DNA from 3 places in the Paenibacillus sp. FSL E2-0201 genome. Region 1 is predicted to be linked to each of the others. Evidence: riboswitches for the same ligand, from Rfam matches in the RefSeq annotation. Region 1 holds a riboswitch; each other region holds the start of a gene.
What was found. A riboswitch is a leader RNA that binds a small molecule or an ion and turns the genes downstream of it on or off. The one in region 1 is predicted to bind cyclic di-AMP.
Positions count from the first base shown of each region.

Region 1 (3,278 bases):
AGGTTGGAAGCTGGAAGAGAATACCATGGTGCGAAAATATATGTTCAGCCAGTATATGAAGGGTATTGCTTTCGTTGATGAAGTTGCCACCATTTCAGAAGCCTTTGATCACCATCCACATATTACGATTGATTATAAGACAGTGACTCTACGACTGAAATCAAATGAGCAAGATGGTATTACAGCTCTTGATATTCGAGAGGCACATGAATTTAATGAAGCCTTTGAGAAAAATCGTTAGTTTCACCCAAACTCATAAATAAACGCCCGTGCGCAGATAGTGAACTATCTTCTGGCACGGGCGTTTTTAGTTGCTTGGGTAGTTACTTTTTCTCTGAGAGCCAGAGGGCGACGTTTGCAATCTCCTCAGGGGCTAGCTTTTCTTTAAAGGAAGGCATTTGGCCGCGTCCTTTAGTGACGATACTGTAGATTTCTTCAGCATCATGCTGACCGCCTTCATTTTGAAGACTGGGTCCAACTCCACCTTGAAGCTGATCGCCATGACAGGTGATACAGCTGGCTTTCACGGTTGCTTCCGCCTTTGCCGCATCCAATTGAACTACCGGCATCGTTGGCTTATTCTGTTCAGCTACCTCTTCTTTACCTGGAAGTGTAAACATAAGTACTACCGCAAAGGCACAGGCGGCAAAAAACAAACCGCTCATGATCCATTTCTGCATCCCAGTTCGTCCCTTCTATGTAAGCTGCTTCCTACATTATAGCTCAAGGTGAAGCGTTATCATAGGGTTTGTGACAAATAAATGAACGATAATTCCATCAAATCATTGAAAAATATGGAATTTAATATTATTTGTCATAGACCATGCAATAAAATGGTTTGTTTCCTGTGGGGGTTAAGCGCTCATACGTATCGGTAATCGTAAATCCACACTTTTGATAAGTTCGGATCGCCCGCTGGTTCCAGGTCAATACCTCTAGATCTATCTCACGCTCAGGATAACGAATCAAGGCTGCTTGCACGATTGCATCCATGAATAATTTCCCTAGGCCTTGACCGCATAGATCGGGGTGCATGCCAATCCCCAAGCGAACAACACCTTCCATCGGAAACAACTGCGCGAATCCGCATAAAGCTCCTTGCCCATTTAATATGGAGACATATTGCTCATTCCGTAACTGGGGGTCGCCGAACTCGATTTCAAGAGCCTGCATTTGCTCCCAAGGCATCCAGCCGTAAATATTATAAGGGGGAGTGTAATCCCAGTTGCAAATCTCTTCCGCGTGACTGGTCTCCATAGGTGCTACATGAAAAGTAACGGAGGGATTTATCATAAGGTCAAAGACCTCCTTTCACGGGGGGGACTTTAAAATATAAGAAAGTATAAGTTTCACACAATACTATATGTATTATATACAAAAAGAGGGATGGTCGACTCAGAAACTTTATGAGGATTAATGTTTTACAAATTTTGAGAGGGGTAAATATTAAATAAGACAAAAAAACAAGCTCTTCCCCAAGAAGCAACATCTTGGAAAAGAGCCTATGTACGATTTACTTATTGAACATCATCATTATCTTCTGTCTCAGAAGCAACAGAATGATAAGCATCTGTGCTCATAATCCGTTTAGCACCGATGTAGCGTTTCACGTAGTAACTATCACTCAGGGAGCTAATCGTTACACCGCGTGAGGAAGATGCGTGTGCAAACTTGCCTTCACCGACATAAATACCGACATGGGAGACACCCTTACCACTTGTATTAAAGAATACAAGATCTCCAGATCTTAAATCATCTTGGGAGATAGCAGTACCCATTTGATACTGGGAACCTGATTGGTGTGGTAGATTGATACCGATTTTATCAAATACATACATTGTAAATCCGGAGCAATCAAATCCATTTGTGGAGATGCCGCCGGATACGTACTTAGTTCCGATGGTCTTGTCGATCACTTTATCCATTTTGGAATCCGCGAAAGCGCTTCCTGCTCCGATGGTGAAAATAATGGAAAAGCTAAGTACTGCTGCTGCTAGCTTCTTCTTCAAAAGTTTATACCCCTTCCGGATGCCTACGAGGTTAGCTTAAGGGTTCGGTTGAAGGTCCCCTATGACCCCTCTAAAAATGGAGGTCAATTCACCCAAAGTTGGTTCCCCCGTTTTCCTAATAGTTAGGAAACTCGGCTGATACTGTTGATTAGGAATAGCTTGTAATCAATACATGACAAAACCTTTGTAAATAACAACTTAATGATTACAAAAATGTTACTAAAATCTTACTGCAGTTATTGTAACAAACAGAGTGCCGCTTGGCAATCGTTTTTAACATAATCATGCAGAAAAATTCGTTTTTTTAAAGACAAAATGCATATGTAAGCGATAATATTAAACTAATTTTTATATTTATTGAAATTTTTATCAAATAAAAGTGTTTAAAGTCCGTTCTAGTGGTGTAAAGAATAGAATAAGGCAAAAGAAAACCTGGATTCGATTAAGTCAATAATCAAACCCAGGTCTATATAATGTAATTGTGAGGTTATAGTTGTGGGGAAGTATTAATCGTAGGCTACAGCTTGATATGAGGAAGTACTCATTACTCTTTTAGCACCAACGTAGCGATTGGCCCAGTAGGACTGGCTAAGTGAAGTGATGGTCACGCCATATGAAGATGATGATTGTGCGAATTTTCCGTTTCCAACATAAATGCCGACATGGGATACGCCGTTGCCCAATGTGTTAAAGAAAACTAGGTCACCTGAACGCAATTTGCTTTTGGCTACAGGAGTTCCGACACTATATTGAGCTTTTGAAGTACGGGGCAAAGAAAGACCCACCTTCTTGAATACATACGTAGTAAATCCAGAACAGTCAAACCCGGCAGTACTAGTGCCTCCGGTTTTATAGGCAACTCCAATAGTCTTTGAAATAACACTGTCCATCTTAGAGTCTGCAAAGGCACTTCCTCCACCAATAGAGAACGCCATTACAAGTCCTAGCGCCGCAGCGACGCATGCTTTTCTTAAATTCTTCAAAAAAATTGTACCCCTTCCAATGCCTGTGAGGTTAGCTTAAGGGTTCGGTAGAAGGTTCCCCTATGATCACTGCAAAGCGAGATCAATTCACCCAAAATATGGTTCCCCCACTTCCCGGTGCAAGGAATTCGGCGTTTTATGCACCAGATAGTGACTTATCGACAAGACTACGACAAATACATGAAGTTATGTAGAAATCGTTTCAAATGATTACAAACTTGTTACCAATGGAACAGGACTTATTGTAACAAAGTCTTTACGATTTTGCAAATCCTCATAATTTGTC
Region 1 covers NZ_CP150154.1:112,245-115,522, forward strand. Annotated here, with positions in the region: gene NSU15_RS00525 (4a-hydroxytetrahydrobiopterin dehydratase) at 1-241, shown strand, start outside; gene NSU15_RS00530 (cytochrome c) at 324-680, opposite strand; gene NSU15_RS00535 (GNAT family N-acetyltransferase) at 808-1,293, opposite strand; gene NSU15_RS00540 (C40 family peptidase) at 1,518-2,009, opposite strand; cyclic di-AMP (ydaO/yuaA leader) riboswitch at 2,015-2,156, opposite strand; gene NSU15_RS00545 (C40 family peptidase) at 2,516-2,944, opposite strand; cyclic di-AMP (ydaO/yuaA leader) riboswitch at 2,998-3,136, opposite strand.

Region 2 (3,278 bases), 3.3 Mb from region 1:
GGATGTCCTCTTCATCAAATCCAACATATACTGCTACAACATTATCCGTTAAAGACTTGGCATAGCTAATGGAATGCAGTACAGCACGTGTTACACCGGCAACAGGGACAACAACCGTGCTGCCTTTAATCAAAGGTTTATCTGTACTCGGACATATACGAAGCTCATCTGCAATATTCAAATAGTGCTTGTGGATACGGTAGAACACAAACATTACAGCAGGTAAGAAAATGAAAGCCATCCATACGCTTGAGAACTTAGTAATGATAAAAATAAGCGTAATCGTCAATGTAGTCAGCATACCAATGGTATTTACAACAAATCTTTTTTTCCATCCCGCTGGTTTGGTTTTAAACCAATGAACCATCATTCCTAGCTGAGACAATGTGAAAGGAATGAAGACACCAACCGCATAAAGAGGAATCAGGCTTTCTGTATTTCCGTGGAATGCAGCTACAAGCAGAGCTGACAGAACACCTAGAAAAATAATACCATTGGAGAAGCCTAGACGGTCACCACGAACCATAAAAGCATGCGGCATATATTTATCTTTTGCAAACATAAATGCAAGCAGCGGGAACGCTGAGTATGCCGTATTAGCCGCCAAGAACAAAATTACTGCTGTGATACCTTGTATGAAAAAATATAAAGTTCCGCGACCAAAGGTCGATTCAGCGATCTGAGAAACAACTGTGGCCTTTTCGTCAGGCACTATGCCGTACCAATACGCCAGGAGTGTGATGCCTGTGAACATAAATCCAAGTATAACTCCCATGACCATTAAGGTCTTGGCTGCATTCTTTTCTGCAGGTGCTTTAAAGTTTGGAATAGCATTAGATACAGCCTCTACACCCGTAAGAGCCGAACAGCCAGAACTGAAGGCTTTTAATAGTAGAAACAAACTAACATTTGAAACAGCAGCGCCAATTTCAGGGACATTCGCATGCACGCCACCTGCTGCATATTTAATAATACCGGAGATAATCAACACTACAATCGACACCACGAATAAATACACTGGGATTGCGATGAATGAAGCTGATTCTGTAACTCCGCGAAGATTAATTAAAGTAAGAAGAATAATAACGGATACTGCAATAAGAACGGTGTGATTATGAAGACTTGGAAAAGCCGATGTGATCGCATCCGTCCCTGCCGACGCACTAACAGCAACGGTCAGAATGTAATCCACTAACAAAGACCCTCCTGCTAAAAGCCCTGTCGGAACACCAAGATTACTCTTGGCAACGATGTAAGCTCCGCCTCCCTGAGGATAAGCGTAGATCGTCTGCCGATAGGATAAAATCAGGATGGCCAGCAGGCCCAATACGGCTAATGCAATTGGCAGGGAATACCAGATGGCAGTAAACCCTGCAGCCACTAGTACAATCAGAATTTGTTCCGTTCCGTAGGCTACAGACGAGAGCGCATCAGAAGACAGGACAGCCAGTGCTTTAACCTTGGATAACTTTTCATGATCGAGTTCGTTCGACTTCATCGGACGCCCGATCAATAGTCGTTTTACCTTGCTTACCATGGTGGATACAGTTCCTTTCTTTGGGAGCTGAAACGGAAATTCCGCGCGCTGTTTTCATTGGTGGATTTCATAAATGCAGACACTAAAAATAGCATACGGAAATGATCCGCATGCTATGCATGGTCATTATCCCACCTTTGCTTACGAGGTTAGCTGGCGGATTCGGGCTGTGGTATAGCCCTACGGTTTAAGTCCAATCGACCCATTCCGATTCACCCCATTGGCACGAATGCCAAGTTTGGTTCCCCCGTTTTTCCTAAGAAAATTCAGCGCATATTCAACTTCTCACAAGGTCTAATATTAGTCTACAAAGTGGTTACAGTAAAGCGTTGAAAAAAATGAAAAAAGAATGAAAAAACATCCAGTAAGCGCAAATACAGAGTCTTATTGGATGCTCTCTTTCATTCTCTTCAATTATCCCTCTGGATCGTGTTTTTAATCACTTTTCACATTTTTTCGGATCACTTAAAGTTAGAAAATCAAAATCCTAAACTTTCCTCTGTATCTAACTCCATCACTTCTTCTTCCTTACGTCCGTACCAAAGTAAAATACTAATTAAAGCAAAAGCGATTAACGCAAGGAATGGTATCGTAATGAATCCAAAAAAGTTCAAGTAATCCTTATTACAAGGAACACCAATTGTACAAGGAAGAACTTTACTTAACGCAGGAATTTTCTGTTCCGCATAGTGATAGATCGAGATACTGCCACCAATCAAGCTTAGTGGAAGTACATAAGGGATTATCCGTTTATCCCCTCGAAACGTTGCAATTCCCAAGAGGAATAACTGAGGATACATGAAAATTCGCTGGAACCAGCAAAGCTTACAAGGTTCATATTTCAATACTTCGCTCAAATACAAGCTACCGGCAACAGCAACTAAAGAGACGAACCAGGCCAGATACAGGCAGTTACGCTTGCAAAAAGATAGGAACTTTGTCACTTTGCCTCCACAGCTTTTGCAGCGTCATTAATTTCAGTTGAAATCGCTTCAATGTTAAATGGATCCGCAGTCTTTACTCCATTGATGTAAAGGGATGGCGTTGTAGTTACCCCTGCTTCAGTAGCTAGCTGCATGCCCTTATTTAGGTCATCTGCATACGTACGATCCTTGATATCTTTACGTAGCAGTTCGTAATCGATAGTTAACTTCTCTTTCTCCGCAAGGCTTACTAAGAAATCTTCAGTTGCCCATTCTTCGCTCTCATCACCTTGCTGTGCGTATACAGCATCGTAGAACTTCCAGAATTCATCTTTATTCTGATGATATACAGATAATGCAGCAAGTGAGGCAGTCTCAGAGTCTGGACCAACGAAAGCCATATTTACAAAGTAGAGCGCTGCTTTTCCCTCGTTGACAAAATCTTGAACAATCTTCGGTTTAACTGAAGTTGCAAATTGGGAACACGCTGGACATTTTAAATCACCAAATTCAACAATTTTAACAGGTGCATCCTCTTTACCGACTCTAGGTAGCTCACTGTAATTGAATTCCACTGGTTCTCCCGTAGTGGCATTTTTTGCGGCATCTTTCGAAGCTAACATAAACAATCCAACAAAAATGATGACTACTAAAGCAATTGAACCAATAATTAAAATTCTCGTCTTCTGCTTTTGTTGCTCCTGTTCTACCCGCCGTTTCTCTTGTTTGCTTAGCTGGGGAACGCTTGTACTTTTATTAGGTTTACTCAAGGAGAATTCCTTTCTGTCCTCTGTGGACTAATGTAGTTTTTATCATAT
Region 2 covers NZ_CP150154.1:3,588,224-3,591,501, forward strand. Annotated here, with positions in the region: gene NSU15_RS16185 (APC family permease) at 1-1,537, opposite strand, end outside; cyclic di-AMP (ydaO/yuaA leader) riboswitch at 1,661-1,819, opposite strand; gene NSU15_RS16190 (disulfide oxidoreductase) at 2,017-2,481, opposite strand; gene NSU15_RS16195 (thioredoxin domain-containing protein) at 2,478-3,230, opposite strand.
Region 2: another riboswitch for cyclic di-AMP. It lies ahead of NSU15_RS16185 (APC family permease); the one in region 1 lies ahead of NSU15_RS00540 (C40 family peptidase).

Region 3 (3,278 bases), 450 kb from region 1:
ATTTACCCTGCAGCTTGGCTTTTAAATCCTGTAAAGCATCTTGCACTAGCTCAAACTGAGTCTGATCCCACTCTGAACCATGGGTACGTACTTTATCTATCGCTTCCTCAAGCCGGCAGTGGTATATCATTCTGAGAAAAGAACTCCATTTAATAAGGTCGAAGGTATTAGTATTGGCTGAGATAAGACATGCCCCCCAGCTGCTACCCCCTTTACAGGTAAGTTTCAGGATGCCATACCGGCTGCCTGGATCAGCCTCCATTCCATAGTGAATAGGCTCAGGTGAATCAAAGACGAATACTTCAATGCGAGATAGTCTTCGCTGGTCCATGACAAGTTTCTCCTCCCTAGGGTTCCAAAAGCTTAAGCTCAACATGGTGAGTAAGGTTAGCCTTCTCTATACAGGCGAGCATTTCAGCTTCGTTCTCACAGACTGCGGCATGCTCCAGCCATAGTCGGAATTTCTGTTTACGTATAATGGATAAATGTAAGGGGAAGGTGCTGCGGGATCTCATTACGTACCAACCAATAGCAACGTCCTTCCAAGGTTTCTTAAAGGGGGCGAGCCACGGAAAACATTGGTGTGCGGACCAATCCTGCAGCTGCTGCTTTTCTCTGATACTTTTATATATTTCGTATATAATTCTTCGGTCCATACAGTACTCACAAGTAGAAGGGCTGCTGAAATGGCGCAAGGATTCAATTTGGTTCTGACCAAATGCATAGCCGACAATAGTTCTGTGATGATCCTCTTCGAACCATAACGCTCCAAAGCAAACATAATTTAGACTTATCGGCTCAAGCAGCCCTTGCTGAATTCCCCAATAATAGTGTTTCATTCCTTTCACCCCGTCCAGCATGCTATTACCCGGGTAGGTTCAGGTAACGCAAAAACCGCAGCAAGAGGAGGACCTCTGCTGCGGTTTTGGAATACAGGCATACACACCTGTGCCAAAGCGTGGCGGATCAAGGGTCTCTCTCTTTACGCTTACGAGGTTAGCTGTCGGATTCGGACGGTGAGAGTCGCCCTACCTATGTGAGACTTGAACAGTCTCCTTCGGATTCACCCCAAGTAGGCCATGTGGCCCGATGGTTCCCCCGTTCCCTGCAAATACAGGAACTCAGCGTTGATTGTATTTCGTGAAATAGATTCAATCCGAATCATACTCTTTTCAAGGTGTTTCTGTAAAAGCAGAAAGTGTTCTTTTGAGCGCAATTTGAACCGTATCCTACCAACTGCGACGAAAAATCCTGCCAAATAGGTATTTATTGCGTGTTATCGAGCTTCTTCCTCGTTTAATCTCGACTTCTCGTTTCCTTTCCTATATAGGCGATTTTTGGTGATTTCTCCAGCTGTGGTGAATAAAATCACAGAGTCCGTCCGCTTTTCGCTAATTGATTCAAATTCGAGTAAACAAGAGATATAGAGAGATTGAATATCAAGTAAGCGCTATCCAATGCGAAAATAGTTTTTAATTTGCATTATTTTGGCATCAATCACGTTTTACAATACTTCCTGCATAAGGGTATGATTACTCCTGTTTCAACAACAATCGAATATTTGATCCGCTTAATTTCCGGTAAGGAAAGCGGGGGAACCAACAATCGGCAGACGATGTGAGAGTCGGAAGCCGGTTATGGGGTGAATCCTGTAGAGGATGCGAGTGAGCTCGCATCCTCTACAGGTAGGGCGACTCTCACCGCCCGAATCCGACAGCTAACCTCGTAAGCGTATGGAGAGAGGATGAGTGCAATGTGACCGCTAGCGAGCCACAGAGGAGAATCCTTTGTGGCTTTTTGCTGTGCTTTTTTAAGCAAAGCATTTATGGAAAACCTCAGGAAGAGGTCGTTATATTCATCATTAGCGGTAGCTTTTCTTTCAAGACCAGGGTGATCAAGCTCTGATCTTACAAGCAAAGCATTTGAGGAGAATAAGAGATGACAGATCAGAATGAATATGTACTGGTATGTGCGCCAACGAAGGCAGGAGAACATTTTATTAAGCTTCTAAAATTTAGAGGCATTAAGATGGCGGGATTGACCAACAACTTGCCTGAGAAGTCCCTACTTGAAGAGATGGGGATTGAGAAAGTCGTTCTAGTAGATACCCGCCATCAGAATACTTGGTTTCGCCCGCCGTTCCCGGTAGGCCGGGTATATCTGTTCGAGAGCAGCTTTACGTTATGCTGCCGCTACATTCAGATGTGCCGCACCTGGACGACGCAGCCGATTTTTGTGATCACAAGCTCAATAAATCCTAGATTGGTCTATAAAAGACTTGGTGCAAGTTATGTAATCTATTCCCACAGTGGAGATGCTGATTTTCTGATCGATAAATCACCTCATCAAGGATAAAAGAAGGAGTGCGGGAGATATGATGGATCTGTATATGGTGGCTTCGTTAGCTGTAATTTACGGGTTGTTTTATGGATTTATGCGCTGGTGCGCAGGTGTAGTTGAGGATACAGGGAGGGATAAGCTGTGATTCTAGTCATCGCTGTTACCCTACTGCTGTTTTTATATCTTGTTTACGCATTGATTCATCCGGAGAAATTTTAAGGAGGGGCATTCATGGGCATTTTGCAAATCGTAGCTGTAATCGTCATTCTCATCTTGCTGGTTAAGCCGATGGGCACGTATTTATATCATGTATTTTCTAATGAACCCAATCGTACGGATCGATGGTTTGGAGGCGTGGAAAAAGGGATTTATAAGCTGATCGGACTGAAAAAACGGGAAGGTATGTCCTGGAAAAAGTATGCGCTCAGCTTTGTTTTAACGAATATCGTACTGGTTACTTTCAGCTATATCTTTCTTCGATTGCAGCGGGGTTTACCGCTAAATCCGAATGGAATTGCGGATATGGAACAGACGCTTTCGTTCAATACGGTGATCAGCTTTATGACTAATACAAACCTGCAGCATTACAGCGGGGAGACGGGACTTTCGTATTTTTCACAAATGGCTGTCATCACGATGATGATGTTCACGTCTGCAGCGAGCGGATTTTCAGTTGCGGTTGCTTTTGTCAGAGGGATCACAGGACGCAAATCAGTCGGGAACTTCTTCGAGGATTTCGTCAAAGCACATATTCGTGTGTTCATTCCGCTGGCTCTGCTGGTTTCATTGGTACTGGTAGGATTACATGTGCCGCAAACCCTCAAGCCATCACTTGAAGTCACTACACTAGAGGGGCAAACGCAACAGATTGCTATCGGTCCAGTAGCTTCTCTGGAATCGATCAAGCATTTGGGCACGAACGGAGGCGGCTTCTTCGG
Region 3 covers NZ_CP150154.1:562,314-565,591, forward strand. Annotated here, with positions in the region: gene NSU15_RS02565 (hypothetical protein) at 1-331, opposite strand, end outside; gene NSU15_RS02570 (hypothetical protein) at 348-839, opposite strand; cyclic di-AMP (ydaO/yuaA leader) riboswitch at 972-1,137, opposite strand; cyclic di-AMP (ydaO/yuaA leader) riboswitch at 1,558-1,748, shown strand; gene NSU15_RS02575 (hypothetical protein) at 1,939-2,355, shown strand; gene kdpA (potassium-transporting ATPase subunit KdpA) at 2,572-3,278, shown strand, end outside.
Region 3: another riboswitch for cyclic di-AMP. It lies ahead of NSU15_RS02575 (hypothetical protein); the one in region 1 lies ahead of NSU15_RS00540 (C40 family peptidase).